Regions from separate parts of the Paenarthrobacter nitroguajacolicus genome, predicted to be linked through region 1. Evidence: riboswitches for the same ligand, from Rfam matches in the RefSeq annotation. Region 1 holds a riboswitch; each other region holds the start of a gene.
The links. A riboswitch is a leader RNA that binds a small molecule or an ion and turns the genes downstream of it on or off. The one in region 1 is predicted to bind thiamine pyrophosphate.
Positions count from the first base shown of each region.

Region 2: another riboswitch for thiamine pyrophosphate. It lies ahead of KCX59_RS19680 (ECF transporter S component); the one in region 1 lies ahead of thiC (phosphomethylpyrimidine synthase ThiC).
Region 3: another riboswitch for thiamine pyrophosphate. It lies ahead of thiO (glycine oxidase ThiO); the one in region 1 lies ahead of thiC (phosphomethylpyrimidine synthase ThiC).

Region 1 is NZ_CP073234.1:2,806,223-2,813,601, forward strand. Features, by position in the region: gene KCX59_RS13360 (RNA-binding protein) at 1-140, opposite strand, end outside; gene rpsP (30S ribosomal protein S16) at 142-561, opposite strand; gene KCX59_RS13370 (hypothetical protein) at 797-1,234, opposite strand; gene KCX59_RS13375 (VOC family protein) at 1,336-2,208, opposite strand; gene KCX59_RS13380 (amidohydrolase family protein) at 2,287-3,369, opposite strand; TPP riboswitch at 3,453-3,560, shown strand; gene thiC (phosphomethylpyrimidine synthase ThiC) at 3,556-5,403, shown strand; gene KCX59_RS13390 (alpha/beta fold hydrolase) at 5,386-6,108, opposite strand; gene ffh (signal recognition particle protein) at 6,173-7,379, opposite strand, start outside.
Region 2 is NZ_CP073234.1:4,171,125-4,178,503, forward strand. Features, by position in the region: gene KCX59_RS19665 (GNAT family N-acetyltransferase) at 1-368, shown strand, start outside; gene KCX59_RS19670 (energy-coupling factor transporter transmembrane component T family protein) at 365-1,159, opposite strand; gene KCX59_RS19675 (ABC transporter ATP-binding protein) at 1,156-2,736, opposite strand; gene KCX59_RS19680 (ECF transporter S component) at 2,736-3,356, opposite strand; TPP riboswitch at 3,432-3,568, opposite strand; gene KCX59_RS19685 (NUDIX hydrolase) at 3,992-4,681, shown strand; gene KCX59_RS19690 (DUF4235 domain-containing protein) at 4,718-4,978, shown strand; gene mnhG (monovalent cation/H(+) antiporter subunit G) at 5,050-5,442, opposite strand; gene KCX59_RS19700 (monovalent cation/H+ antiporter complex subunit F) at 5,432-5,710, opposite strand; gene KCX59_RS19705 (Na+/H+ antiporter subunit E) at 5,707-6,273, opposite strand; gene KCX59_RS19710 (Na+/H+ antiporter subunit D) at 6,270-7,379, opposite strand, start outside.
Region 3 is NZ_CP073234.1:3,151,898-3,159,276, reverse strand. Features, by position in the region: gene KCX59_RS14925 (DEAD/DEAH box helicase) at 1-109, opposite strand, end outside; gene KCX59_RS14920 (RNB domain-containing ribonuclease) at 387-1,859, opposite strand; gene KCX59_RS14915 (ferritin-like fold-containing protein) at 1,901-2,569, shown strand; gene thiE (thiamine phosphate synthase) at 2,600-3,271, opposite strand; TPP riboswitch at 3,299-3,417, shown strand; gene thiO (glycine oxidase ThiO) at 3,410-4,678, shown strand; gene thiS (sulfur carrier protein ThiS) at 4,675-4,911, shown strand; gene KCX59_RS14895 (thiazole synthase) at 4,914-5,711, shown strand; gene KCX59_RS14890 (4a-hydroxytetrahydrobiopterin dehydratase) at 5,725-6,060, shown strand; gene KCX59_RS14885 (hypothetical protein) at 6,136-6,438, opposite strand; gene KCX59_RS14880 (DUF3107 domain-containing protein) at 6,476-6,700, opposite strand; gene KCX59_RS14875 (TetR/AcrR family transcriptional regulator) at 6,751-7,379, opposite strand, start outside.

The DNA.
Region 1 (7,379 bases):
CCGATCACCCGTCCGAGGTCCTCCTGGTGAACACGCACCTCGAGGGATTCCCCGCGGCGGTTGTTCTTGGCACTGACCTTGACATCCTCAGGGCTGTCAACGATCCCACGGACCAAGTGCTCGAGCGCTTCTGCCAGCAACTTACTCAGCCTCGGTGGTCTCTGCTTCAGCCTCGGCCGGAGCTTCGGCTTCGTCCTTCTTGGCCTTCTTGGTGATGGCTTCCGGAATGATGACGGAACCCTTCTCCGGGGCTACGAAGGCTTCCTTCGGAGCTTTGGTCTTCAGGGTGCCTTCCTGGCCCGGCAGGCCCTTGAACTTCTGCCAGTCACCGGTGATCTTGAGAATCGCGGCAACCTGCTCGGTGGGCTGGGCGCCAACGGAAAGCCAGTACTGGGCGCGCTCGGAAGCGACCTCGATGTACGACGGCTCTTCGGTGGGGTGGTACTTGCCGATTTCTTCAATGGCACGGCCATCGCGCTTGGCGCGGGCATCCATGACGACAATGCGGTAGTACGGTGCGCGCATCTTACCGAAGCGCTTAAGGCGAATCTTTACGGCCACTTTTGTGGTCACTCCTGTTTCTGAAACGAGGTGAACCCGACGTTTTGCACCCGTGGGGCGGGCCATACTTGACGGTTCGAAGGACAAGATACGAGCACGGAGAGAGGGGCCGCACCGATCGAGTACCTGTCTATTGTGCCAGATGCCCGGAGCAAATACGACTCAGCCCACGCCGAGCGGTGTGTTCTTGCCCACTCCCCCGAATAAAACGTGCCGCGTGGTCCGCGTCAATGCATCATTCAGACCAGACGAAGAGTCCGGAGCGTTCCGCCTTTTCGACGTCCGTGGCGAGGGCAGCCAACTGCTGGACGTACTGGCGCGATCGGGCTGCATCAAACGGCATATCGTCCTGCGCGGCCCAGGCAGCAGCCACGTCATCAAGGACGTTCGCGTCGCCTTCGCTTTCATAGGTGAGCAGTTCGGCCAGCGCCCTCACCATGGCTTCAGGAACCCCGAGAAGGGCATCACTGGTGACATCAACCAGGGCGAGCTCATAGTCAGCTCCGGCGGCGTGGACAGCTTGTCCTGCGAGGTCGCCCAACTGTTCGACCTCGAAGTCGGTGATTCCCTCAATCCTCACGGCGGGGCCGGTTACATCGGCACCCTTTTCGAGGGCAGCTGCCCGCTTGAGTGCTTCATCGTGGGTGGCTACAAAAATTTCGGCAAAGCCCATGGAGAGTACTCTCATTCCTTCGTGCTGACGGGGCGGCGGCGCGAATCCGAATGGCTCCGTGCCGTCACTGCCCAGCCTAGTGCAGGAGAAGCGGCCAGCTGCTAGCGGACGGCAACCCGCAGCTTGTTCCGCCAAGGGTCCTCGAACTGAAGCTCAGCCCCGGTGTGCTGATGCTGCACTCCTGCAACCTTCAGACGATCCGCCAACGCTGCGACGTCGTCACTTCCGGGCACTTCGATCAGAACCTCCCCGAGTCCGAGCGTGTCCTTTCGGGGGCCGGCACCGCGGCTGTTCCAGACGTTCATGGCCATGTGATGGTGGTAGCCGCCGGCGGAAACGAACAACGCCTGGCCATGCCAGCCTGCGGTCCGCTCGAAGCCGAGGGTCTCCACATAGAACTTTTGCGCAGTTTCGACGTCACCCACCTGCAGGTGCACGTGCCCGATCCCGGCAGCGGCCTCGCGTTGACCCGTCACGGCAGCTTCACTCAGGTGCTGCTGGAGGAAGCGCTGCGGGGGCAAGGCCACATTGTCTATCACAACGTTGCTGCCGTCCCACTGCCAGAGCTCACGCGGCTTGTCGTAGTAAAGCTCAATTCCGTTGCCTTCGGGGTCAGTGAAGTAGAACGCTTCGCTCACCAGGTGGTCGGCGCTGCCTGCGAAAGCACGAGGTTCGTACTCCGCCGCCGTAGCAATAGTCGCGGCCAGCGACGGCTGATCCTGGAACAGGATTGCTGTGTGGAACAGACCGGCCTCTCCCCGCCCGGGAATCTGCAGTCCCGCGGCGGGGGCAAGGTGGACAACGGGCTTGGCTACGCGTCCGAGGTACAGGCCACCATCCTGCTCAGCCACGACTTCCAGGCCAAGTGCTCGCTGATAGTAGTCGCTCATGACCTTCATGTCGCCCACCTTGAGCATGACGGTGCCCATGGTGAGTTCGGCAGGCAGAAGATCCTGGCTGAATGATGAGGTCATGTGAAGCTCCCGGTTCTGAGGTGGCCGCGCATCGGCACCTTCTTACCTATCTAAATTACTTGAAGCTTCAATTTATTCCTAACGAACGACATTACCCCTGAGCACGACATGTTTGAGCGCCGCGATGGTACCCGGATGACGGCGCGGATCGTCACTGCACAGCACGACGTCGGCACTTGCGCCTTCGCTGATGCCCTCGACTCCCAGCCACTCACGGGCGCCCCAGGCGGCGGCGTGCAGGACCGCCGCCGGCGGAAGGCCGGCGTCGTGGAGTTCCATCATTTCGTCCGCAATCCTGCCGTGTTTGATCACGCTACCGGCGTCAGTACCGGCATAGACGGAAACCCCCGCTTCGAAGGCCTCCAGCACACGCTCGCGACGACGCTCCCAGAGACGCATCATGTGGTCCGCGTACTCCGGAAACTTCGGCGCTGCCTGGGCTGCGATATCCGGGAAGGTAGCGATGTTGACCAGGGTGGGGACGATGGGCACTGACTGTTCCACCAAACGGGGAAGGTGCCGCGGAAGGAGTCCGGTGGCGTGCTCTATGCAGTCGATATTGGCGTCGAGCATGTCATCGATGGTGTCCTCACCGAAACAATGCGCGGTGACCCTTGCTCCCTCATCATGGGCCGCGGAAATGGCTTCCTTGACGGTCTTCGCGGGGAACGAGGCAGCGAGGTCTCCAACGCCGCGATCGATCCAGTCGCCCACAAGTTTTACCCAGCCATCTCCGTCACGGGCTTCCTTTCGGACCGTTTCCACTAGTTCCCGCGGCTCAATTTCATGACCCAAACCGCGAAGATAACGCCGACTCCGGGCGATATGCCGACCCGACCTGATCAGTCGCGGCAGGTCCGTTCGTTGCTGCACCCAGCGGGTGTCGGCGGGCGATCCGCAATCGCGGATCAGCAGCGTTCCGGCGTCGAGGTCTGCTTGGGCCTGGGCGAGCGTTGCCTGTTCATTCACCGCTCCTCCAAGGCCGAGTCCGATGTGACAGTGGGCATCAACCAAACCTGGCAGGACCCAGCCATCCAATATCCTGTCCGGCGTCGCACCGGGACGCTCAAACGTCAGTATGCCGTCTACGGACCACAGCCCATGGCGCTCTTCGACTGCCGATACGAGCGCAGGTCCGCTGAATTCGATGATGTTGGCCATGGCAAAAGCGTAGCGGGGGCGGCGTGTTGGAGCCTGGTGCCTGCATGTGACTGGGAGCCCGTCGGGAGCTGTGGTAGCTTCGTCTACGACCACACGGGGGCCCCTGCAGGGGCTGAGATCGGACTGACGCAGTCTGCGACCGTTGAACCTGTCCGGGTAATGCCGGCGAAGGAAGTGAGTATTCCCTTGAGCACCACAGAAACACAGCACAGCCCTGCCCAAAACCAGACGAATACTGTCCAAAATACGGCGGAAACTGTAACGCAATCCCTGAAGTCCCATTCGTTGGCTTGGCTGGAAGACCCAGGTAACGGCATACGGGTCCCCGTCACGGAGATCGCCTTGGAGCCTTCTCCCAATGGGCAAGCAAACAAACCTCTGCAGGTATACCGAACAGCGGGCCCCGGAAGCGATCCCGTGGTGGGCCTGGAGCCTTTCCGTGCACCATGGATCGAATCCCGCGGAGACACGGAGGCTTATTCGGGGCGGGAAAGGAACCTGCTCGACGACGGTAAGTCCGCGGTTCGGCGTGGAGCCGCGTCAGCGGAGTGGAAGGGTGCGCAACCGGTGCCGCGCCGCGCCGTCGCGGGTAAGACCGTCACGCAAATGCACTACGCGAAACAAGGCGTCGTGACTCCGGAGATGCAGTTCGTTGCGTTGCGGGAGAACTGTGACGTTGAGCTGGTCCGCAGCGAAGTCGCCGCGGGAAGGGCGATTATTCCGAACAACATCAACCACCCTGAATCCGAGCCGATGATCATTGGCAAGGCATTCTTGGTCAAGATCAACGCCAACATCGGCAACTCGGCAGTCACCAGCTCCATTGCAGAGGAAGTGGACAAACTGCAGTGGGCAGCCCAGTGGGGCGCTGACACGGTGATGGACCTCTCCACCGGAGATGACATCCACACCACTCGCGAGTGGATCATCCGCAACTCGCCCGTTCCGATCGGAACAGTGCCTATTTACCAGGCACTTGAGAAGGTAAACGGGGAGGCCAACCAGCTGACGTGGGAGATCTTCCGCGATACGGTGATCGAGCAATGCGAGCAGGGTGTGGACTACATGACCATTCACGCTGGCGTCCTGCTGAGGTACGTGCCCTTGACCGCCAACCGCGTCACGGGCATCGTTTCCCGCGGCGGATCGATTATGGCCGGATGGTGCCTGGCACACCACCAGGAGAACTTTCTCTACACGCACTTTGACGAGTTGTGCGAAATCTTCGCCAAATACGATGTCGCGTTCTCCCTGGGTGACGGTCTCCGCCCGGGTTCCATCGCCGACGCCAACGACGCCGCGCAGTTCGCCGAGCTTGATACGCTCGCGGAGCTGACGCAGCGGGCGTGGGAATTCGACGTGCAGGTCATGGTGGAGGGACCCGGGCACATTCCCTTCCATCTGGTGCGGGAAAATGTGGAGCGTCAGCAGGAACTCTGCAAGGGTGCGCCGTTCTACACGTTGGGGCCGTTGGTTACCGATATCGCCCCCGGCTATGACCACATCACGTCAGCAATCGGCGCCACGGAGATTGCCCGCTACGGCACGGCGATGCTCTGCTACGTGACCCCCAAGGAGCATCTGGGGCTCCCCAACAAGGACGACGTCAAGACGGGGGTCATCACGTATAAGATCGCGGCTCACGCAGCTGACCTCGCCAAAGGACATCCGGGGGCCCATGAGCGTGATGATGCTCTTTCCAAGGCACGGTTCGAGTTCCGCTGGAGGGACCAGTTCGCTTTGTCCCTTGACCCGGTCACGGCAGAATCCTTCCATGACGAGACCCTGCCCGCCGAACCAGCGAAGACCGCGCATTTCTGCTCCATGTGCGGCCCCAAGTTCTGTTCGATGCGCATCAGCCAGGACATCCGTGACGAGTATGGTTCGGCAGAGTCGCAGGCCGCAATCGCCGGGATGTACAGCGGGATGCGGGAAAAGAGCGAGGAGTTCCTGGCCTCCGGCGGAAAGGTCTACCTGCCGGAACTTCAGGTCCCAACGAACTTAAACGGAAGCAGTTCAGGAAGCCTGAGCTGACATGGCTCGTCCGACGTCCGCGATGAATGAGCGGATTGCCTGATCGCCATCAACTGAATCCTGGGGCCGGTGTCCACCCGCTGCGACGCGGCGGAGGGCGCCGGTCTCCTGGAGATAGCCGGCGATTTCCTCGTACAAGGGCTCCCAACCGCCAGTGAGAACCAGCGTGGGAACGCCCGGCACAATGTGAAGCGGAGCTTCCCATGGCGGTGCTTGGAGCCGGAGCCTGTGTGCTGACCGCCGCGCCTCCGGAGTGTCCAGTCCGCCGGTCTCGGCGGAGAAAGCACGCCGGTAAAACTCACGCTGGTAATCGGCGTCGTTGAGCTGGTTTCGCACGTCGAACAGCGGCTCCATGAGGGCCCGATAGGAAGCAGTCGCCGGAAGCTCAGCGGTCAGGGACAAACAGGACGGCTCTACCAAGCAAAGTGAGTGCACCAAGTCCGGGCGCTCGACGGCTGCCAGCATGGCGGATATTGCACCTTGTTCATGGGCAACGATGTGACCGCCGCCGGAATCGACCAACGCATTGATCAGTATTGCGACGTCCGCCGCCACGTTGGATTCCACCGGTTCGGCCATAGCGTCAAAGCCGTGCCGCCGAAGGAAGAGTGCATCATAAGCAAGGGCCATGCCATGCTGCTTCGGCCATGCCGCAGCACCGAAACTTCCCAGGCCATGGACGAAGACTACGCGCTGCTTATGCATTGGTTCAGCCTATTCCACGGCTCTGACATCCCAACTGCGACGCGGTTGGGATGTCAGCCACGGACTACTTGCCCAGGAACTTGTCGAAGCCCTTGGGGAGGTTGAGCGATGAGGGATCGAAGTCTGCTGTGCCTTGGCCGAAAGCCGCGCCTGTGGGGGCTGCCGAGGCTGCATTTGCCCGCTTGGCTTCGGCATCCCGCAGCTCTTGGGCTGCCTTGGCAGGGTTGCCCGAGCGCGCCTTCTTCTTGGGAGCGTTCTTGCCGCCCTTGCGTCCGCCGCCGGGGCCGCCAAGGCCAGGCATCCCGGGCATACCCGGCATGCCACCGCCCTGAGCGAGCTTCTTCATCATCTTCTGGGCCTGGGCGAACCGCTCCAGCAGGCCGTTGACCTCAGACACGTGCACACCGGAACCCCTGGCGATACGTGCGCGGCGTGAACCATTGATGATCTTCGGAGCCACACGCTCGTGCGGAGTCATGGAGCGGACAATCGCCTCGACGCGGTCGATCTCTTTTTCGTCGAAGTTCTCCAGTTGCTGCCGGATGTTTTGCGCACCCGGCATCATCATGAGCATCTTCTTCATGGAGCCCATGTTGCGGATCTGCTGCATCTGGGCGAGGAAGTCGTCCAGGGTGAAGTCTTCCTGGTCAGCGAACTTCTTCGCCATCCGGGCGGCTTCGTCCTTGTCCCACGCCTTCTCAGCCTGTTCGATCAGGGTGAGGACGTCACCCATGTCCAGGATGCGGGAGGCCATGCGGTCCGGGTGGAACAGTTCGAAATCGTCCAGGCCTTCACCGGTGGACGCGAACATGACCGGCTTACCGGTCACGGACGCTACAGAAAGCGCGGCACCACCGCGGGCGTCGCCGTCGAGCTTGGAGAGCACGATACCCGTGAAGTTGACGCCTTCATCAAACGCCATCGCCGTGTTGACGGCATCCTGGCCAATCATTGAGTCGATGACAAAAAGGACTTCGTTGGGGATGATCGCCTGACGGATGCGGCGGGCCTGATCCATCATCTCGGCGTCGACGCCAAGGCGGCCGGCGGTGTCAACGATCACGACGTCGTGCAGCTTCTGGCGCGCTTCCTCGACGCCGGCCTTGGCTACGGCTACCGGGTCACCGGCAGGGTGCTCGAGCTCGGACGTAGCACCGGGGTGCGGAGCGAATACGGGGACGCCCGCGCGCTGACCAACAACCTGGAGCTGGGTCACTGCATTGGGTCGCTGAAGGTCACATGCCACCAGCATGGGGCTGTGGCCCTGGGCC
Region 2 (7,379 bases), 1.4 Mb from region 1:
TGGCCATCCTGGACGGGGAGCCTTTGGCCCTCTTCCAGACGTACGAGCCGCTGCACGATCCCGTCGGCGAGGCCTACCCCGCCCGCGAGGAAGACATCGGCATGCACCTGCTGCTGGCCCCGGCTACTCGGCCCATTCCGCATTTCACCCCGCGGCTGGGCACGTCCTTGATCAAGTACATGTTCTCCCTGCCGGGCAAGGACCGGATTGTGGTGGAGCCGGACTCCCGCAATGCCAAGGCCCTTCGTCGTCTGGAAGCGACGTGCTTCGAGCTGGGACCCATCATTCAGTTGGCGGAGAAGGAGGCCCAGCTAGGGTTCCTGACGCGGGCGGGCTTTGATGAGATCCAGGAGCAGCGGGCCCGCTAGCGCCAGACGAAACTCCAGGTTTCCGCACCCACAGCCGCCAGCACTGCACCGGCTGCGATGACCAATCCGCCAAGGACCACCCACACGTCCAGCAGTGAGTACGTGGATTCGCGTGCCCACGTCCGTGGCCCGCCGCCGAAGCCGCGCGCTTCCATGGTCACGGCCAGTCGGGATGCCCGACGAACCGCCTGAACCAACAGACCGAAACTCTGGCCGAGCGTGGCCTTCAACCGCTGGAAGGGGCTGCCTTGGGAACCGACTCCGCGGGCGCGGCGGGCCATTCCTATGGTTTGCCATTCCTCCGCCATGAGCCCTACAAGCCTCATCGCAGCTAACGATCCGAGGACAAAGCGGTGCGGCAGCTTGGCCTTCTGCGCCAGCGCATCTGCCAGGTCGGTGGGGTCGGTGCAGGTCATCAGCAGGATCGCCGGCAACGCGATCGCCAAACCGCGCAGCATGAAACCGAGCCCCAGCTCCAGGGAACCTTCGCTGATGGACCAGAGTCCGACGTCGAGCAGTACAGCGCCGCTGTCCGCCGCCACTATTGCAGTGCTCCAGCCGCCGATCGCTGCCGCAATGATCAGGGGCCAGGCCCGCTGCCACAAAAGCCTGATGGTGAGGCCGGCAAGCGGGAAGAGAGCCAGTTCCGCAAGGAGCGCCGTCGACGCAGAGACCCAGTCGATGGACAAGGCCAGCACCAGGGAAATCAGGAAGACCGACACGAACTTCGCCAAAGGGTTGGCGCGAGTCAGCAGGGCGTGGTTGCCGCGGATGTTCAGTGCATCCCTCACGCTTCACCCGCTTCCTGATGCGTTGCTCTGCCTTGCGGTATCGGGCCGAGCCGTAGTTCGGTTCCGCCGAGTACAGCACTGAATTCCTGATCGTGGGTTACGGAGACCACCGCGGTTCCGGCGTCCAGCAACTCGGAAAGGAACGACGCCAGCTCGGCCCAGGTATTCGCGTCCTGGCCAAACGTTGGCTCGTCCAGAACAAGGACTTTGGGGTGCGCGGCCAGCACCGTGGCCACCGAGAGCCGGCGCTTTTCCCCGCCGGATAACGTATACGGATTGGCGTCGACGAGATGGGTGAGCCGCAACCGTTCCAGCAACTCGTCCACGCGCTCCTGGCCGTGGCCCAGATGCTTCGGACCAAACATCAACTCATCCAGGACCTTGCCCGTGACGAACTGATGTTCCGGCTCCTGGAACACCGTCCCGATGCGGGAAATCAGCTGGTCTGCTTTCCACTTGAACGGATCAATGCCCGCACGCTCGGAAAGTTCGACGGCGGCACTCACTTTGCCGTCCACGGGCGCCAAAAGACCTGCCAATGTGAGCGCGAACGTGGACTTTCCGGCACCATTGGGACCCGTAATGGTCAGGGCTTGGCCTGCCCGGACCTGCGCACTGATGTCCGTTTGCACGGGAACGGGCGGGATGGTTTTGAAACCTTTGCGCCGTGGCTTTAGTCGGGAAACAGCAAGGTCCTGGGCTGCGAGGAGAAGCTGCGCGGCGTCCGGTTCTTTATGGCGGGTGCGGGTTGCCGGAACGTACCCCGGCACCCAGACGCCAGCCGACATCAGCAGGGTGCGGGCCTCGGAAAGGACCTGGTCGGGAGGGCCGTCCAAGAGGACGCCGCCGGCAGCATTCCCGGTCCCTGCGGCCGTGCTGGACCCTGGCTGCAGGACCACAATCCTGTCCACCAGGTCTTTCCACACGGACACGCGGTGTTCCACCACAACCAGCGTGGCGCCGGTCTTGTCCAGGCATCGCCCAACAGCATCACGGACCTCCAGCACCCCTGCAGGATCCAGGTTGGCCGTTGGTTCGTCCAACAGGATCAGCCCGGGCCGCATCGCCAAAATGCCCGCAAGCGCAAGGCGCTGCTTCTGACCGCCGGAGAGCGCCGCCGTCGGGTGATCCAACGCCAGACCTCCGCCGGCGGCGGTACGCAACCCGACGTCGTCGAGCGCTTCATGGACACGGGACCAAATCTCGTCCCGCGGCACGGCAAGGTTCTCCGCACCGAAGGCAACGTCGTCGCCGACCCTCGACAAAACCACCTGCGTCTCGGGGTCCTGCTGCATCAGTCCCGCGCGTCCTCGCTGCTCGCGGGGCGCGGCGCCATCGATCAGCAGGGAGCCGGTCTCATCCGAGTCGTCTTCCTCATCCCCCAGCACCCCGGCGAGGGCATGCAGGAGCGTGGATTTGCCGGCACCCGAAGGTCCAAGCAGCAGTACGCGCTCCCCGGGTTCGATCCGAAGGTCGAGGCCCTGAATGGCAGCTTGGGCACGGCCGGCATGCCGCCAACCCCAGCCCTCGGCTGAGATGGCGGCAGGCCTCACCGTGCCGCTTTGCGTGGCCGACATCAGCTGAAGACGGGCTCCGAAGCGGCCTTGCGCGAGGCGAAGGAACTCAGCACGCCGGTCTTGGCCAGGCCGCGTGTCGCCACCCATGAGAGTGCGCCCGCGATGATTGCGCCGGAAATTGAGGTGAAGGTGATGTAGGCCAGCTTGTCGACGGCTTCATAGGCGATGTTCCAACCCCACGGGAGGAAGGAGTCGTTCAGGCCGCAGAAGAGGCCCGCGCCCGCACCGGCGAGGAGGGCAGTGGGCAGGTTGAACTTCTTGTACCGGAAGGCGGCAAAGATGAGTTCCGCGCCCAGGCCCTGCAGAACGCCGGAGATGAGCACGGTGGTGCCGTACTGCGAACCCATGATGAGCTCACCGGTGGCGGCAACAGTTTCGCAGAACAGGGCTGCACCCGGCTTGCGGATAATGAGCATGCCCAGGACCGCGGGGATCATCCAGCCGCCGGCAATCAGGCCGGTGAGAGGCGGATACGTCGCGTTCATGGGGATGGATACCAGTGCGGCGCCTTGGGACCATGCCCAGAAGATCACGCCGCCCGCGATGGCGATCAAGGCCGCCACAACGATGTCTACAACACGCCAGTTATAACTGGTCTTCTTCACGTTTACCGTGGTCATTTTCTGCCTCCTGAGGTTACAGGAGGGGAAAGTGCTCCCCGGAATCCGGCTGGCCTGCGCCGCCCGGATCCGGACACTCTGAGAAGCTCGACTCCCTTGCGCCGGTACTAACCGGATCAGGTTCGAGGGTCTGCGGCTGTCCGCACTCTCAGCGCCCTCGCGTCTCCTGCATCTCTGCAGAGTCCGACGGCGGCGCTCCCCTGTCGTTATCAAATCTGCCCTGATGGGCTGGTTCAGTTTACACCTGAGTCTGTGGCGGGTGTTGGTCTGTTGCCGGCAGGCGGTCACAATCGGCAGTGGTGGTGCGTTCCAGGGCTTCCGGGGGTGCGTTGCGAGGGCTTCCGGAGGTGCGTTGCGAGGGCTTCCGGGGGTGCGTTGCGAGGCCCACTCAGCACGCTTACCCCACACCATTCCCTGCACACCAGGCCCCACAACAAGACGGGGGTGCGTTGCGAGGCCCGCTCTGCACCCATCCCCCACACCATTCCCTGCACACCGGGCCCCACAACAAGACGGGGGTGCGTTGCGAGGCCCACTCTGCACCCTTCCCCCACACCATTCCCTGCACACCGGGCCCCACAACGAGACCTGAGAGAATGAACCAGCAGAATCCACCGCGGCAAAGGGGCACCTTCATGACTGACCTTCCCCAGCAAGACCTCCCCCTTCCCACAGAAGTGCCCCAGCCGCGCCTGGCCGCGAGCGTCATCCTCCTCCGTGACTCCCCGGGCGGACTCGAAGCCTTTGTCCAGCACAGGGTGAGCACCATGGACTTCGCCGCCGGCATGGTGGTCTTCCCCGGTGGACGGGTGGATGCCGCGGACGAGTCCGGCTGGGACTACCCCTCGGACCTGCTTCAACGCCACGCGGCGGACTGGCAGCAGAGCTCCATCTGCAGTGGCGCGGGCGAAGCCACGAAGAACGCCGGAACGGTGCTTTCCGCCGCAATCCGTGAAGTCAAGGAGGAAGCCGGGCTCAGCATCGACGCCTCTGACCTCCGCCCGTGGGCCAACTGGATCACACCGACAGACATGCCCAAGCGATTCGACACCTACTTTTATGTTGCCAAGCCCTCCCCGGGGGCCGAACCGCGGCACCAGACCACGGAGGCCTGGCAATCACTGTGGATGCCGGTAGCGGACATTCTTGCGGCGGAGGCCGCGGGCACCCTGAAACTGATGCCGCCCACGTATTACCTGCTCAAACAAATCGCCGGGTTCGCCACCGTGGATGCTCTTTGGTCGGCCGAACACGATGTTGTTCCGGTTCTGGCACCTGTCGGCTCCATGGCTGCGTTCCTCAAGGAGCGGGAAAACCGCCGCTAGCGCTTGGAACGAGCTGGAGCCGGTTAGGCTGGGAGCATGAACCTCTTCTTCAAGCTGATCGGCGCCGGAGTAAGTCTCGGAGCAGGCTTCGTAGGTACCAAACTTGTCAACAAAGGGTGGGAAAAGGCCACGGGCAACAAACCACCCTTGGGCAACGACGACATGGAATCGAGTCTTCGCTCGGCCCTGACTTTCGCGCTGATTTCAGCCTTCGTCAGCACACTCATCCAGGTCCTGGCGAGCAGGGGCACGCAGCGCGCCATTGCACGCTTCGCCAAGACCCACGACATCGTCTAGGCAACCGCACCACTACACAACGCCGGGATCACCCATGAGGGTAGTCCCGGCGTTCGTTGTTTCCGCTGCTGCTAGCGCTGGTTCCCGGGCTCTTGCCCCGCGGCCGCCCGCTGCACAACCGCTTCAAGTTCATCCTTGGTGAGCATTTCGCGATGCCCGTGCTTGGTGCGGTAGGCGGAGCGGCCCACCATGTGAGCGGAAACCGGGGCCGTCAGGAGCTGGAAAATCCACGCCACCAGAAGGACTGGCCATACCCACCAGGTCCGCATCTGGAGGCCGATCGCAGCCAGCATGAGGAACAGACCCAAAACCTGCGGCTTGGTGGCCGCGTGCATGCGGCTCATGAGGTCCGGAAATCTCAACAAGCCAATAGCAGCGCCGAGGGACATCAGTGCGCCCACCACCAGGAACAGTGCAGTGACGGCGTCGATCACAAAATCCAAGCCGGTGGCATCAGGATTCATTGCTCTGCTCCCTCCGTTCGGCTACGAACCGGGCCACGGTCACCGAGCCAATGAACCCGATCACCGCGAGGGCCACCAGCAGCATCAAGTTGTTCAGGTGCTTGTTCATTGCCATGTCGATTGCCAGGGCGGCACCCAGGATCGCCAGCAAGACATCCGATGCCAGAACCCTATCCAGCAAGGACGGACCGATAGCGATCCGGACAATTGCCCCTGCCGCGGCGAGGCTAAGGATCACAGCCGTTGCCACGAGAACGAATTCCTTCATAGCGTTGCCCCTTCCATTCCCGGGCGCTGTTCTGCATTGAGGGCTGCGACTTCTTCGCGCGTGCCCATGATGCGGATCAATCTCGCCTCAATGACTTGGGTTTCCTCGCGGATCTTGTCGATGTCCGCTTCCTCATAAATGTTGAGCGCGTGCAAGTACAGCGTGGACGTTGAGCGGTCCACTTCCACCACCAGTGAACCCGGGATCAGCGAGATCACGTGCCCGGTAGCTGTCACCATCAGGTCTGAATGGCTCCGCAACGGAACGGCGACGACGGCGCTACGCACCGTGGGTCCTTTGGCTACAGCCAGGTACAGAACCAGGAAGCTCGCTGCCACCACTTTGCCGAGGAACATCAGGGCGAAGGGAATAGCGCGCAGAATGTTGAACCTGCCACTGAGCTCCACGGGCGGGAGGTAGAACAGTTTGGCCACCAGCACGGCGATCAGGGCACCAAACAACAGGTTGCCCGGGCTGAAGTCCCGCCAGAGCGCGCCCCAGACGATGACCAACCAGACGAGGAGCGGCAACTCCGTGCGGAAGGAGATGGGTTTGCGGCTCACTTGGCATCACCCGGCTGTGTCTCAACTGACGGTGCTTCGCCCGTCCGCGGTTCGTCTGTTTGTGCCAACGGCGGCACCTCAACGGAATCGCCCAGGACCGAGTGGATGTACGCTGAGCGGTCCAGCATGATCCCGGCGGAACCGTCAGCAACTTTGAAGAGCGGCCCTGCGAATACAGTGAGCGCCACCCCGAACACCACCAGACCCGCCGTGGAGCCAACCATGGTGCGGGGCAGGACGCCCACATTGCCGGGGGTCATCAGCACAGGGTCCGGGTACTCTGCGTCCTCGGGTTTGCGCCAGAACGCCCTGTTCCAGACACGCGCGATGGCCAGCAACGTCAGGAGGCTGGTGACAACGCCACCCACCACCAGCACGATTGCCAAGGGTGTCCCCAACTCCACGCCGGCCTGCAGCAGCCCCAGCTTTCCGAGGAAGCCGGAGAACGGCGGAATGCCCGCAAGGTTCATGGCCGGAACAAAGAACAGCAACGCAAGCAATGGCGAGAGCTTCGCAAGGCCACCCAAACGGTCAATGGACGAGCTGCCGCCGCGCCGCTCTATGAGACCTGTGACCAGGAAAAGGCTGGTCTGCACGGTGATGTGGTGCGCAACGTAGAAAACCGCAGCACCCAACCCGGCCACGGAACTCATGGCGAGGCCAAACACCATGTAGCCGATGTGGCTAACAAGCGTGAAGGACAGGAGACGTTTGATGTCGCTCTGGGCCAAGGCGCCCAGAATTCCGACAATCATGGTGAGTAGCGCCACCACCATCAGCGGGACGTTGAGGGTATCCCCGGGGAACAGCAGTGTTTCCGTGCGGACCATGGCGTATACGCCCACTTTGGTCAACAACCCGGCGAACACGGCGGTGACTGGAGCGGGCGCCGTCGGATAAGAGTCTGGAAGCCAGAACGACAAAGGGAAGACTGCTGCCTTGATGCCGAACGCCACCAACAGCATCACGTGCAGAAGGTTCTGGGTGCCCTGATCCAGTTCGGCAAGTTTGATGGCCAGGTCCGCCATGGTGATGGTTCCGGTGGCACCGTAGATCATGGCGATGGCGATGAGGAACAGCACGGACGACACCACGGAAACCACAAC
Region 3 (7,379 bases), 350 kb from region 1:
TCTCTTCGATCTCGTGGGGCGTCTCATCCGAGATGATCGTTTCCTCGGGTTCGATTGATTCGGTTCCGGTGGAGTCCGTCAGGACTTCGTGGGTATGCAATTCACTCACAGGGAGTTTCCTTATTCATTTGGGCATTGGCGCTGCATGCTCAACGGCGGCGGCGGAGCCGTACCGGAGCACGAACGGGCGCGCAAGCAAGTCCAGTGGAAGCCGATCGCGGGCTATCTAAGTACTGGCACTGGTGACCAGTTGGTACATCTCAAGATCGCGTAGGGGCGGGCTTGTTGAGTTCAAAAATTAACTGAATCAACGACCGGGCATCCATTACTACAAGCCCAGTCTATCCTCTGGGGGCCGGAAAGCCCGGATCGCCGGATGAGCGGCTTCAGGGCAGCAACTGGAACCGGATCTCCCGGCTGGCGATATCAGCCTTCAGCAGGCGCACCCGAACCTTGGTTCCGGACTCCATTTCTCCGTCGCAGCGGGCCGTGACAGCGGGTTCTGCGATTTGCACGACGCCAAAGGGTCCGTTGCCGTTTCCGTTTCCACGGGCGGCTCCGTTGGAGGGTTTGGACCCGGAAATGACAACAGCCTCGAATTCCTGGCCGATGTGGTTGGCAACGAGCGCCGCTTCCACTGTGTCCAAAGCCGCCCGCTCGAGGCGTCCGGCCAACTGATCCGAGGATGCCATGATCTCGGGTAACGACGGGAGGGCTTCCCGCGCCCATGCCGGAATGTCCTGGTTATTGCTGAGGGCTTCGCAAATCACCAGGACAAAGCGATCAATGAGGCGCCGCAAGGGTGCTGTGGTGTGGGCATAGGGAGCCCCGATAGCTGCCTGGATCACATTGGCCGGAACATCACCGTCAAAGGGCGTGTAGCCTGCACCGCGGAACAACGTTCCGGCCGAATGCAGGATGGCAAGCTGTTTGGGATCGGATGCATCCAGGGTCCGCAGGTATTCGCCGTAGCTGACCTCTCCGTCCCAGGGTTTGCCGAGGGCAGTGGTCTGCCGCTTGAAATGGAGCAGTGACCGATCATCAGGTGCGGGCATGGTGCGCAGGATGCCCACTTTTCCATCGAGCATCATCTGCGCGGCGGCCATGCCGGTCATGAGGGAGATCTGCGCGTTCCAATCCTCAACCGGCAGGGACGGTGCCGCTGCGATTCTGTACCCGCCGCCGTCAGTCGCCTGGACTATTTCCTGTTCCGGCATGTTGAGGCTTGCGCCGCCGCGTTGACGTTCCAGTTCAACGCGCTTCAGTCCCACTTCTTTGAGTAGCTGGAGAACCGGCGGGGCAGTACCGTCGTCGATCTGTTGTTGTGCGCCCTTGTAGCTCAGCTTTGCCCTGCTGCGCACAGTCGCACGGGCAACGGTGACGGCCAAAATTTCAGCTTTCCCGTCCAGGTCGAAATCCCAAACGAACGCGCTGCAATCCTGGTCGGCCAGCAGGCTTCCCGCGTTCTCACTGATGACCTCCGGATGCAGCGGGATCCGCCCGTCAGGGGCGTAGAACGTCTGCCCGCGTTGACGCGTTTCGGTATCAAGCGCGCCGCCGGGAGCCACGAAGGAAGGCACATCGGCGATGGCATAGAGGACCTTGTACCCATCACCGGCCCTTTCAATGAACAGAGCCTGGTCCAGGTCGGTGGACGTCGCGGGGTCGATGGTCACAAAAGGAATATCCCGCAGGTCCTGGGCCGGCAGCTCAAGGGCCTCCACCGCTTCCCGTGCCTCCTCCACAGCTTCTGCCGGGTATTCGCCGGGGAGTTCCAGCTCCGTCCTTAGGGCGGCGAGGGCCGAGGCGAGCTGGTCCGACGAGTCGTCGACGTTGGGCGCAATCCGATGATGTGACACGAAAATCAGGTTAGCCCGAAATGGGCCGATAGTCTTGGATCATGGGCACTTCCCCGGACGCCGCAGCCTATGCCGGGCAACTCTCAGCGGAGTTGCTTGGAGCCATGGCGTATGGCGAACTGTCCGCCTTCGGGCGGCTCTCCTTGGATTCCCGCTATGCACCCACGCTTCACGACAGGTCCGTGCTCGCGAAGATCGCAGTGGGGGCCTACGGAAACTTCGCCCTCCTCAACGACCGCCTGTCGGAGATGGGTCTGGATCCCGAACGTGCCATGCTGCCGTTTCAGCGCTCCTTCGATCACTTCCACGAGCGCACCAAGCCGGGGGACTGGTTCGAATCCGTGATGAAGGCCTATGTCATCGATACTGTGTCATCGGATTTCTATAGGGCTGTCTCGATGTTCCTCGACCCGACAACGCAGCATTTCGTTGAGCGCGTTGCTTCACCCGATCAGGCCACGGAAGTCCTTCGCGTCCTGCTCAGGCGGGCCTTGGCAGATGACCCGCGCCTCGCTTCGCGATTGGCGCTGTGGGGCCGCCGCTTGGTGGGGGAAGCGCTGACGCAGGCGCAACGCGTGGGCATGGAACACCCCCTGCTGGGGCCGATGCTGAAAAGCGGCGGGGACGCGCGTGCCGCGGCGAAAAGGCTGACGACGGAGCTCGCCGAAAAGCACGCCCGCCGGATGACTGGCCTCGGCCTGACCGCCTAGCCCGCGGATCGCACGGAACCTCCGGCTTCCCTAGACGGAATCCAAGGCTTCCAGCAGCGACTTGGCCGCCGCCGTCGGGTCCGGTGCCGCTGTGATGGCGCGGACCACCACGATCCGGCTGGCGCCCGCTTTCACAACCTGTTCAACGTTGCTGAGATCGATGCCACCAATGGCGAACCAGGGGAGGGTCACACCGTCGCCCGAGCGCTTGACCGCTTCTGCGGCATATGTGACCAGGTCCAAACCGACAGCAGCGCGACCTGGTTTGGTGGGTGTTGCCCAGACCGGACCCACGCAGAAATAGTCCAGTCCCAGGGGCCCTTGGGAGGTGGCGACAGCGGCATCGATTTGTTCGGTTGTGTGGGTGGAGAGGCCTATGCCGGTGGCGTTCGGCAGGAGGGTCCGGGCTGCAGTCAGGGGCAGGTCCTTTTGCCCGATGTGGAACACGGGAGCCCCGGAAATGCTGGCAACATCGGCCCGGTCGTTGACCGCCCAAAGCCGTCCGTGCCGTTGTGCGACGCTCCGCAGGACGGCCAACATCTCCAGTTCCTCGGCAGCTTCCAGCGTCTTGTCGCGGAGTTGGATGATGTCCACGCCGCCTTCGAAAGCGGCGTCCACAAAGTCCTCAAAATCGCCCTGCTGCTTACGGGCATCGGTGCACAGGTAAAGACGGGCGGAGGCAAGAGCGTCAGGCTGAGTCATGGGAACCAGAGTAGTTCCTCTAAACTGGGCTCGTACTGCGGGAGCCGCGACATTCGTCATATGACTGTCCGGCTGAGAGGGCTTCAGCGCCGACCGCTTGACCTGATCCGGCTAGTACCGGCGTAGGGAAGGAAACGAATGGCAGATTCCCGCCGTACCCGCCTCCAGGCAGACGTTGCCGTCATTGGTGGCGGCGTCATCGGCCTCGGCATCGCTCACGAAGCCCGGCGATTGGGCCGTTCAGTTGCGCTGATCGACCCCGCTCCCGCTTCCGGCGCGTCCTTCGCAGCGGCAGGCATGCTTGCACCCGTCAGCGAACTCCATTACCAGGAAGAAGACCTTCTTGAGTTAATGCTTGAGTCTTCCCAGCTCTGGCCCTCCTTCGTGGACGGCCTGCATCAAGGCGCAGAGGACAACGGATATCGCACGACGCCGACCCTCGCCGTGGGTGCCGACGCAGCCGACCGCCGGGCGCTCGCAGACTTAAGGTCGGTCCAGCTTGCGGCTGGCCTGGAAGTCGAACCTATCGCTCTGCGGGACGCGAGGCAACGGGAGCCGCTCCTCAGCCCGCAGATCTCCTGTGCTTTCGATATACCTGCCGACCACCAAGTCGATCCAAGGAGACTCGCGGCATGCCTCCTGGCAGGACTGGCAGCCCATTCGCCCAATGACAGTTCCTGGGTGTCGGGAGCCGATGACGGATTCGCCATTGCTTCCAGGGCGCGCGGTTTGCTGTGGGAAGGCGGGCGTGTCACAGGCGTGGCGCTGGACTCAGGAGTCACCGTTCACGCCGGAGAAACGGTGGTGGCCAACGGGCTCGGGGCGTCCCAACTCTCCGGTCTTCCTGAAGGCCTCAGGCTTCCCGTAAGGCCGGTCTACGGGGACATCCTCCGGCTTCGCGTCCCCGATCACCTGCGGCCCTTGGTCACATCAACGATTCGCGGGATGGTTCGCGGGGTGCCGGTTTACATCGTGCCCCGGGACGACGGAACTGTGGTGATTGGAGCCACGCAACGCGAAGACGGGTTGTCAGCCTCTTCCAACGCGGTCTCGTCGGGTGGCGTTTACCAATTGCTGAGGGACGCCCAAGTATTGGTCCCTGCAGTGGCTGAACTGGAACTCCTTGAAGCAACCGCCCGCGCCCGGCCCGGAACTCCGGACAACGCTCCACTGCTCGGACGGGTCGGTGCTTCCAACGGCGACATCGACGGCCTGGTGATTGCCACAGGATTCTTCCGCCACGGAGTCCTCCTGACTCCGGTGGCCGCCAAGATCGTGGGGGAACTCCTCAAAGGCTCCTCGGACTCCCGGTGGGCCCCCTTCCTGCCCCATCGTTTCGCGGGCAACGCCCCTGTTGCCCGAGCACTTACACCAGCAGCCCGAACCACCACCAAGGAAACAGCATGAACATCAAAGTGAACGGAACCGACCACGCAGTCTCTGACGACGCATCCGTCAGTACCCTCGTCACCGCCGTCACCGGTCGCGCCTTGGACCCTCGCGGACAAGCGGCCGACGGCGGCAAGCTGGGAGTCGCCGTCGCACGCAATTCCGAGGTGGTGCCGCGCAGCCAATGGGCCGTGACAGCGCTCTCCGACGGAGACGAACTCGAACTCGTAACAGCAGTCCAGGGAGGCTAATCATGACAACAGCAAACGTTGACGTTCGCACCGACGCACTGGTGATCGACGGCGTCGAGTTCGGTTCCCGCCTCATCATGGGTACCGGAGGCGCGCCGAGCCTCGACGGCTTGGGAGCAGCGCTCCTCTCTTCAGGGACGGAGCTCACCACAGTGGCGATGCGTCGCTATTCGCCCGCCGAAACGGGCTCGCTGTTCCAGCTGCTGGTGGACCATGACATCCGCGTGCTGCCCAATACTGCTGGATGTTTCACGGCCAAGGACGCCGTGATGACTGCTGAACTGGCCCGGGAAGCACTTGAGACCGATTGGGTGAAGCTGGAAGTCATCGCGGACGAACACACGCTCCTTCCAGACGCCGTGGAACTGGTGGATGCAACGGAGCAGCTGGTGAACCGAGGCTTCAAGGTATTCGCTTACACCAATGACGATCCCGTACTCGCGCTCAGGCTCGAGAACCTGGGTGCAACAGCCGTGATGCCCTTGGGATCGCCCATCGGGACGGGCCTTGGCATCCTGAATCCGCACAACATTGAGCTCATCGTGTCCCGGGCCTCCGTACCCGTGGTCCTGGATGCAGGGATCGGGACGGCCTCCGATGCTGCCCTTGCCATGGAACTGGGCTGCGACGCCGTCCTGCTTGCCACCGCCGTAACGCGGGCGCAGAACCCGGTGCAGATGGGCGAGGCCTTCAAACACGCTGTGATCGCCGGTAGGCTGGCCAAGCAGGCGGGCCGGATCCCGCGGCGGGAGCACGCGCTCGCATCCTCGGCGATGGAGGGCCGGGCAGAGTTCCTCTGATGAAGGAGCAGTCATGGCAGGCACGGAAGACCAACTGACTGAAGCAGCCATCAATGATGCCCTCGGTGACCTTCCGGACTGGAAGTACCAGGGTGGCCTGGTGAGTGTATATAAAACCTCGACGGCGGCGGACGCGCTAGCGCTCATCGCCGCGGTTGGAGAGATCGCCGAGGACCAAAATCATCATCCGGATCTGGAGTGGCGCTACAACAGGGTTTTTCTCCGCTACGTGTCCCACGATGCGGGCGGCCAAGTGACCAAACGTGACGTTGCCGCTGCCACCGCTGTGAGCGAAGCGGCCGCAAAGGTAGGCGCAGCTGCGCAGCCTGAGCGGTATCCGGCGTCGTAAAGAGCCGAGATGGCAGTTAACACCAATCCCAAGCTTGACCATTGGTGTTAACTGCCATCTCGCGGGCTTAAGGCATTAAAGCCGCAGGGCCTTGGTGAGCGCCGCAGTGTCGTGTTTCGTTCGGGTCCGGCCCAGGAAGAGCACCACGGCAACCGCCGCGGCAGTCCCGAGCACAATGGGCAGAACCCAAGGAATCCATGTGGCGCCCGGCTGGTAGCCCAATCCGGCGCTGATGAATGCGATCCAGCTCAGGGTGCCGACAGCTGCTGAGACGCCGGCAGGCAGCGCGATCCCGTATTTGCCGTGCCGCTTGTCGTTGGCCCACACGATGAATCCGGTGGCAATGGTGGCCAAAACCACCACGACGAGAGAAAGCATGAAAACTCCTTAGCGGACGACGAGACGGGTGATTGGGCTAGAGGGCCCCGAAGCCTACGCGGCGGACTTCCTCGGCGCCGATCTCCACGTAGCCCAGGACGTTGCCCGGAACGATGATCTGGCGGCCCTTCTCGTCCGTAAGGCGAAGTTCGGAGCCCTTGGTCACGGCCTCGGCCACGATCTTGGCAACAGCATCGGCATCCAAAGAGGATTCGAGCACGATCTCACGGCCAACATTCTGAATGCCGATCTTTACTTCCACAGCAAGGCCTCCAAGCCAATCAAGGGTTAAGTCAGTCCTCTATTTGTAGCCTAGGACTCTTTGGGGAAACGACTGATTCCGCGCCAAGCTAAACGATAGATCAGATCGCTGGCCACATCGAGGTCCAGGTTTCCATCCGTTTCAAGCCAATACCGGGCGCTGACCTGCGCCATTCCGGCCAAACCACGCCCAAGCAGCTGCGCTTCAAGCGGGGGCAGCTTGGTGTCCTCCGCAATCACGTGGGCCACGGCGTCCGCGAACGTTTTGTTGAAAGTCTCCAAACGCGAACTGACGTCGGGGTCGTTGATGAGGTCGGACTCGAACACCAGGCGGTGGGCTTGGTCGTCGTCGGCGATGAACCTGTAGTAGGCGCGCATGACGGCCTTGACGCGTTCCTTGTTGTCCGTGGTGGAGTTCAAGGCGTCGAGCATCAGCTGCGTCAAGGTTGCCAGGTGGCTGTCCAAGAGAGCCATATAAAGCTCGCGCTTGGACGGGAAGTGCTGGTAAAGCACTGGTTTACTCACATGTGCGGCTTCCGCGATTTCGTCCATGGCCGCGCCGTGGAAACCGTTGGAGACGAAAACTTCCAATGCCGCGTTCAGCAACTGGGCGCGGCGCTCGTCCCGCGGCAACCTTGGTGAACGCGTTGTACCTGCCCGTTCCAGCTTGGCCGGTGCTC